2 regions of the Pantoea sp. X-Soil-TKNS-1280 genome follow, and region 2 is predicted to be linked to the other one. Evidence: riboswitches for the same ligand, from Rfam matches in the RefSeq annotation. Region 2 holds a riboswitch; the other holds the start of a gene.

Region 1 (3,408 bases), on a different replicon from region 2:
AACAACGGCGGGCGCATGTCACGCAACATCTTAATCTGACCACCATTAACCCGCTGGACGCGGATTTTGATGCCACCCTGCGCGCGCAGTTTGGTGGCCGACTGGCGGCGAAGGTGATTGACGCCACCGGCAGCCCGGCGGCGATGAACGGCGCGGTGAAACTGATTCGTCACGGTGGCACCATCGTGTTTGTCGGCCTGCACAAAGGCGATTTGGTGATCCCGGATACCGAGTTCCACAAAAAAGAAACCACGCTGATGGGCAGCCGTAACGCCACGCGCGAAGATTTCGATAAAGTGCGCGAACTGATGGCAACGGGTCAGCTACGTGCCGACATGATGCTCAATCGTCATTATGATTTCTCCACCCTGGCGGAAACCTTTGAACCTGATGTGATTAACAACCGCGAGTTAATCAAAGGGGTTATTCACTTTGCCCGCTAAGTCCGCATGAATTCGTAGCGGCGCGATTTATCGCGCACCTTTGCCTTTGACGTGGCGGCCAAAAAGCGCGATAAATCGCGCCGCGGCAAAAGCGTTAAGCCTGCAAGGTGGCGAAAAAGTGCTGGCGCACCGCGTCAGCTTCTACCCCCAGACACAGGCGCTGCGCACGCAACCCGGCGAAAGGGTCATGACGAGAGGCGAGGGCGTTCAGGCGGCGCAGCGTTTGGCCGCTGCTGATGCCCTCGGTCACCACCCGTACCGGCGCTTCCGTCAGATGGAAAGCATGCGGCAGCGCCAGCCAGGAAAGGGTCAGCGTGTCGTGCAGCGCCATGCCATCAAATCCTTCTTTCTCCAGGCTATACGCCAGATACGGACGGCAGATGGCGCTCAGCACCGGCTGATTGAGCTGCCGCACTTCTGCGCCGGTAATCAACACCTTATGGGTGACATCCAGCGGCACCACCACCACCGGCAGCTTTGATGCCAGCACCTGATCGGCGGCATGCGGGTCCTTCCAGATATTGAATTCCGCGAAAGGCGTGACGTTACCGCTGTGGCCGTCGGTGCCAAACGCACCGCCCATAATCACCAGTTCTTTCACCAGCGGAATAATATCCGGTGCCTGATTAATCGCGCTGGCGATGTTGGTCAGCGGACCAATCGCCACCAGGGTGATGGCGTGTGGACGGGCGCGCACGCTGTCGATAATAAATTGCACTGCGCTGGGGGCCTGGTCGCTATGGGGATTGCTAAAGGCATCGCCCAGACCATCTTCACCATGCAGACGCGCCGGGGCCGACGGAGCCAGCGCCAGCGGACGTGAACAGCCGCGATAGACCGGCGCATCAATCCCCATCTTCTCGCAAAACAGCCGGGCATTTTTTACCGCCTGACCCACCGCAACATTGCCAAATACCGTGGTGATACCCAGCAAATGCTGAGTGCGCGCGGCATAGGCCAGCGCAAAAGCGTCATCCACGCCGATATCAGTATCAAAAATCAGGGTACGCATGGGGATCTCCAGTTGGTTTTCTGGCAAGGTAAAACAAAAATGGGTGATTGCGAAGGTGCTATTTATGGGGCTTTTTTCCAACACCCTATTGCCAGTCACATATTGTCTGCCAGCATCAGCCATCGTATTATCACCCCCCTAAGGTGATGGCGTGCCACCTTTCCCAACCGCCGTTCTGGCAACAGACGGCTGATGACGCCTGACAACACACGTATCCCTGCGCGGGAGACGGCGGTGTGTCAGGTGTTTTTCTGTCCTGCCGCGGCCCTGCGCGTATCCCATTTCAGGAGCTACAGAGTTATGTTGAAGTCTTTACTGGCAGTTGTGCTGGGTGGTGCAGTTGGCTGCACACTGCGCTGGCTGATTTCTGTGCGTTTTAACGCGTTGTTTCCCAATCTCCCCCCTGGCACCTTAATGGTGAACCTGATCGGCGGTTTTATTATTGGTGGCGCGATGGCGTGGCTGATGAAAAATCCCCATCTTGATCCTGCCTGGAAGTTGCTGATTATCACCGGTTTTTGTGGCGGCCTGACCACCTTCTCCGCCTTCTCGGCAGAAATTATGGTGATGCTGCAATCCGGTAAATATCTCTGGGCGATGTCGAGCGTCATGGTGCATGTGGTCGGCTCGGTACTGATGACCTTCGCCGGTTTCGCTGTCGTCAATCTGCTGGGATAAACGGCACGCTTGAAATAACCATTAAGAGGTAGATACTGGTCAGAGTTCTGTGCGCGTGACGCACAGAATTTGTCACCGATTTATCCGGACGATTAAGGAGCCCGTTGATGAGTAGTCACCCCAAATTCCTTAACCTGGTGTTGTTAAACGGTGAGCCAGAACAAAAATTGCGCGCGGCGCGTGCGGCTGGCTTTGATCAGGTTGAAATCTGGCGTGAAGATGTACAGGCCAGCGCGCAGGGGACGCAGGCGCTGGCGCAATTGGCCGCAGAGCAGCAACTCCGGTTTACCAATTTGCAGGTATTACGCGACTTCACCGGTGCGCCGGATCGTGAACGTCTGCAAAAGCGCGAAGAATTGCGTCAGTTTATTCAGATTGCCCAGGCGCTGGGCTGCGACACCATTCAGGCTCCGGCTACCACGCGGGAAGATTGCCTGGCCGATCGTATCGATGAAGATCTGCGCTGGATGGCCTCGGAAGCGGCACGTTATAAGATGCGAATTATGTACGAGCCAATGGCGTGGTGCAGCGTCGATAACACCCTGCCGCTGGCGTGGGAGCGGCTGCAACGGCTGGATCAACCCAATATCGGTCTGGTGGTCGATCTGTTCCACATCTGCGCCCTGGGGGGCGATGCGGCGCAACTCGATGGTATCCCCGCCGATCGTATCTATGAAGTTCAGCTGTGCGATATGGCGGTGCTGCCGCCGCAGAATAACGACGCCATTATCGATATGGCACGCCACCAGCGTTTACTACCTGGCGACGGTATCATCGAGGTGGAGCGTTTTGTCGATAAGTTGAAAAGCGCGGGCTATAACGGCCCGGTCGGCATTGAAGTGTTTAACGATGCATTAAAAGCGCAGCCACCGGCTGTGGCTGCACAACAGGCCTGGGCAGCGCTGAATCGCTACTGGCCTTAATCCTGCAAGCATTGGGCGATAAAGGCGGCTGCCTCCATTGCACCCTGCGACGAAATGGTATGACCGGTGGTCGGTTCGAAGCGAGTCTCCACCGTCACACCGGCAGATTTCAGGCGCTGCGCGGCAGATTCGCTTTCGGTCCACGGAATCACCCCGTCAGCATGGCCGTGAATCAGCAGGGCGGGCGTATGCGGTTGCGGTGTCAACGCACCATCGAACGCCAGACGGCCCGAGAACGCCACCACGCCCGCCAGCGGATGGCGACCTGCTGCCAGCGCATCGAGTGCCATGATCGAACCCTGCGAGAATCCCACCAGAATCACTTTATCCCAGGCATCGGTAAACCCATGCT
Region 2 (3,408 bases):
CCTGACCGTCTTCAATATATTTATACTTAGCCGGACGTGGAGCACGTTTCGCACGTGGTTTACCTGCGCCCTGCAGGGAACCCAGTAATTCAGTCGGGTCGATACCGTCTTCCAGCAGCAACTCACGATATTTAGCCAGCTTCTCTGCTTTCTCACGAACAGCAGCTTCTTCCGCATGGCTTTCTTCACGACGTTCTGAAACAACAACGCTGAACTTCTCAAGCATTTCTTCCAGATCGGCCAGAGCCAGTTCACGTGCCTGCGCACGCAGTGTACGAATGTTATTTAGCGCCTTAAGTGAATCACTCATGGAAATCTCCAAACGGTGTCGTTGAACGAGTAAAGTATGACGAATCTAAGATTTAAAATAAGTCTGTGAAATGAGTATATACTCACGCGTCACTATGGAAAAGGGGAAACTTAACGTTGACTATAAAAATAATGATGTTGGGGGTTATTTTTGGGAGGCAGCGAGGGTTTTTATGATAAATGTGCTCATCACCATGATGAATTATTTACTTTACTCAGAAACTTGCCAGGGGTATCGGTACAATTCTTAATTTATCCTTACGCTTTTCTACTACGTTTCAAATCCGATCACGTAATTGCAAATACATCTTTCCTTTAGGGCAAGTTGAACTATAGTTCAGTTCGGCAGCATATTGACGATAATTTCAGGCCGGTTTTGTGCTTGCCTTCTTACACCTGTTGTGTCCAAAAGTTCATGGGCAGGTTATTAGCGCCGCCGGGTCTGCCCGAAAATAAAATGCAAAGCAGCTCGATTATGATGCTGGAGGATAACCTGACGCCAGAATGAAAATAATGGACAGGTGCAACAAAGATCCCTTTTTAACCTGCTATCTGCAGGGGGGTAAACGGCCCAAGAGCAACAAATTAGATACAAGCTATTTACATTTTAGGTGAGTTGTACTTCACTAACTCTCAACGGAATAATCATGGATTACAAGGAGATGTTGCGGTGATGACGCAATCCTTAACCGAAAAAACCGGGCATCTGGCATGGTGCGCACTGATCGCTCTTGAACTGGCGAGACATGATGGGTTGGTCAGCTCGGAATCACAGGAAAATGTTTTCCTGACGCGCTGGCTGGCCACTGCGCTAAAGCAACATCGTTTTCCCCGTGAAGTTGCCAGTGATATCCAGTGGTTGTTGAAACAGGGCCGGGCATTTGGACCCGCTGCAAAACTGCGACACAAACTCGATTATCTATGGCGCTCCTGTACGGGAGAATTGTCCCAGCAGAACGACCTGTTCCGTCTGACCTACGCCATTGAAACCGCAAAACAAATGCAATGGGTCTATCGGGTGCTCAGCGACAGAGAATGGTCAGGGCGTAATACGGTGGTCACCAACGGCGAACTCGACGCGATATATCTGTCACGATCCGGACTGGACGTTTCCTTCAATGCTGACGGTGGACAGATTGCGCCACTGATGGCACGGCTAACCGGCAATGTCGCGGGTCTGGAAAAAATACTGCATCGTAGCGGCTGGCGCAGCGAAGTTTGCCAGGAAACGCAAACGCCTTTTCTTTTCCAGCTGATGACCCACTCATAATTATGTTATCAATCCAGTGGTTAGCCGCGAACGCTGTCGCAACAGTCAACGAATCGGCTGACAAATAAATTCACCTGTTCTAGACTGGCCTCAAAGGTGATGGCGTTCCACCTTCCCACAACCGCCCCGCTCGGGGCTGATGACGCCTGATATGACTCTTAATGACTTGAGAGGTATGTCAGGCTGTTCAGAATTCACCCAGCCCGCATACTTCCTGCTGCGGGGATACTCTTTTGATACATGTTACAGGCCATATCAATCCTGACAGTGATGCCATCTGTACGGCAGTGGTTACCGCTCACTGGTTAAACCGGCAACATCGTCCCGCTCACGCATGGCGTGCGGGTGCGGCCAATCGGGAAACGCATTTTATTTTCGCTGAAGCAGGCTTGCCTCTGCCGGAACGACTTACGCTTCCCCTGGCAGGCAAGGATGTCTGGCTGGTCGATTTCACCGAGCCAGCTCAGGGGCCGGATGATCTGGCTCAAAGCAACGTTATCGGCATTATCGATCACCACCGGCTCGGCGGTTTGGTCACCCAGCTGCCGCCAGAAGTGTGGATAAAGCCGGTAGGGAGCAGCGCTACCGTGCTCTGGTTACTGATGGATGAAGCCGATCGTAACAGTCTGGCCTCATCACACGCCATTCTGCTACTGGGGGCCATCCTCAGCGACACCGTGAATCTGAAGTCGCCAACGACGACGGAAGAGGATATTCGCACCGTTACCCAGATCTGCGTTCGAACTGGCATCAACCGTAAAACCTTCGGTCGTCATTTATTGAGCGCGAAAACCGACCTTGCCGGACTGTCACCCCAGCACCTGCTTGAGAAGGACCTCAAAGCGTTCGTGATCGCGGGTACGGATGTTCGCATTTCGCAGATCGAAGTGATGAATCAGTCTCAGGTTTCTCATCTGATTACCGCGCTTTGTGAGGAATTGCAGCATCAGGTCACAGAGTCCGGGGCTGGGCTGGGTGTGCTGATGATGACGGATATCACCGACAATTTTTCCACGCTCTATTTTGCCGGTCCGGCACTGAAAGATGTCGGGCCCTGCTCACTTCCGGGGATGCTCAGCAGGAAAAAACAGCTGTTGCCCTGGCTTCATCATCATCTTGAACAAAGCCGGGGGTGAAGCATGAAATTTTATACCCATGCACTGGTGCTGGTTCACGACCAGCAGGATGGCGCGTTGCTGCTGAATCATGCTGCTGTGCTGGCACAGCAGACGGGAATGAAAATCACGCTGGCACATATCAGCGAAGACTATCGCGAAATGAATTACGTATCTGACAGCGTCATGGATGACAAAGTTTCGCAAGACATTATCAGGGTGAAATCATGGTTGAGTGAACTGGTTAAGGCCGCGCCGGTGGTGGTTGATACCTGCGAGCTGGTAACCATCAACCGATTCGAGGATGTGGATCAATGCATCAAAGAGCGGGGTATCGACCTGGTGATTGCCGGACACCGCAATCGTTTCATGGGGTTACTGGCCTCACGCTCACTGGAATACATCAACCATTTGACGGTCGATGTACTTATCAAGCACACCCGTAGCTGAACCGCAGGAGAGAAACATGAGTTTTAACATCGACAGAATGACTGCGCGTGAAATTCTCGATTCACGCGGTAATCCGACCGTTGAGGTCGAGGCATTTACCACTGATGGGCTGATGGCCAGAGCCTCCGTCCCTTCGGGGGCCAGTACCGGAACCCGCGAAGCCCACGAACGACGGGACGGCGATCACACGCGTTATGGTGGAAAAGGCGTGCAGGATGCGGTGCTGGCTGTTTGCGAAGAGATCAGTGCAGCAGTAGCCGATAT

What was found. A riboswitch is a leader RNA that binds a small molecule or an ion and turns the genes downstream of it on or off. The one in region 2 is predicted to bind fluoride.
Region 1: another riboswitch for fluoride. It lies ahead of crcB (fluoride efflux transporter CrcB); the one in region 2 lies ahead of AC6I8X_RS24985 (DHHA2 domain-containing protein).

The regions. Positions count from the first base shown of each region.
Region 1 is NZ_AP035962.1:4,102,275-4,105,682, reverse strand. It holds gene AC6I8X_RS19170 (zinc-binding alcohol dehydrogenase family protein) at 1-443, shown strand, start outside; gene AC6I8X_RS19165 (nucleoside hydrolase) at 538-1,455, opposite strand; fluoride riboswitch at 1,589-1,664, shown strand; gene crcB (fluoride efflux transporter CrcB) at 1,756-2,133, shown strand; gene AC6I8X_RS19155 (sugar phosphate isomerase/epimerase family protein) at 2,241-3,056, shown strand; gene AC6I8X_RS19150 (alpha/beta hydrolase) at 3,053-3,408, opposite strand, start outside.
Region 2 is NZ_AP035964.1:371,710-375,117, reverse strand. It holds gene AC6I8X_RS24995 (H-NS family histone-like protein) at 1-310, opposite strand, end outside; gene AC6I8X_RS24990 (DUF2913 family protein) at 983-1,579, shown strand; fluoride riboswitch at 1,666-1,735, shown strand; gene AC6I8X_RS24985 (DHHA2 domain-containing protein) at 1,813-2,715, shown strand; gene AC6I8X_RS24980 (universal stress protein) at 2,719-3,144, shown strand; gene eno (phosphopyruvate hydratase) at 3,161-3,408, shown strand, end outside.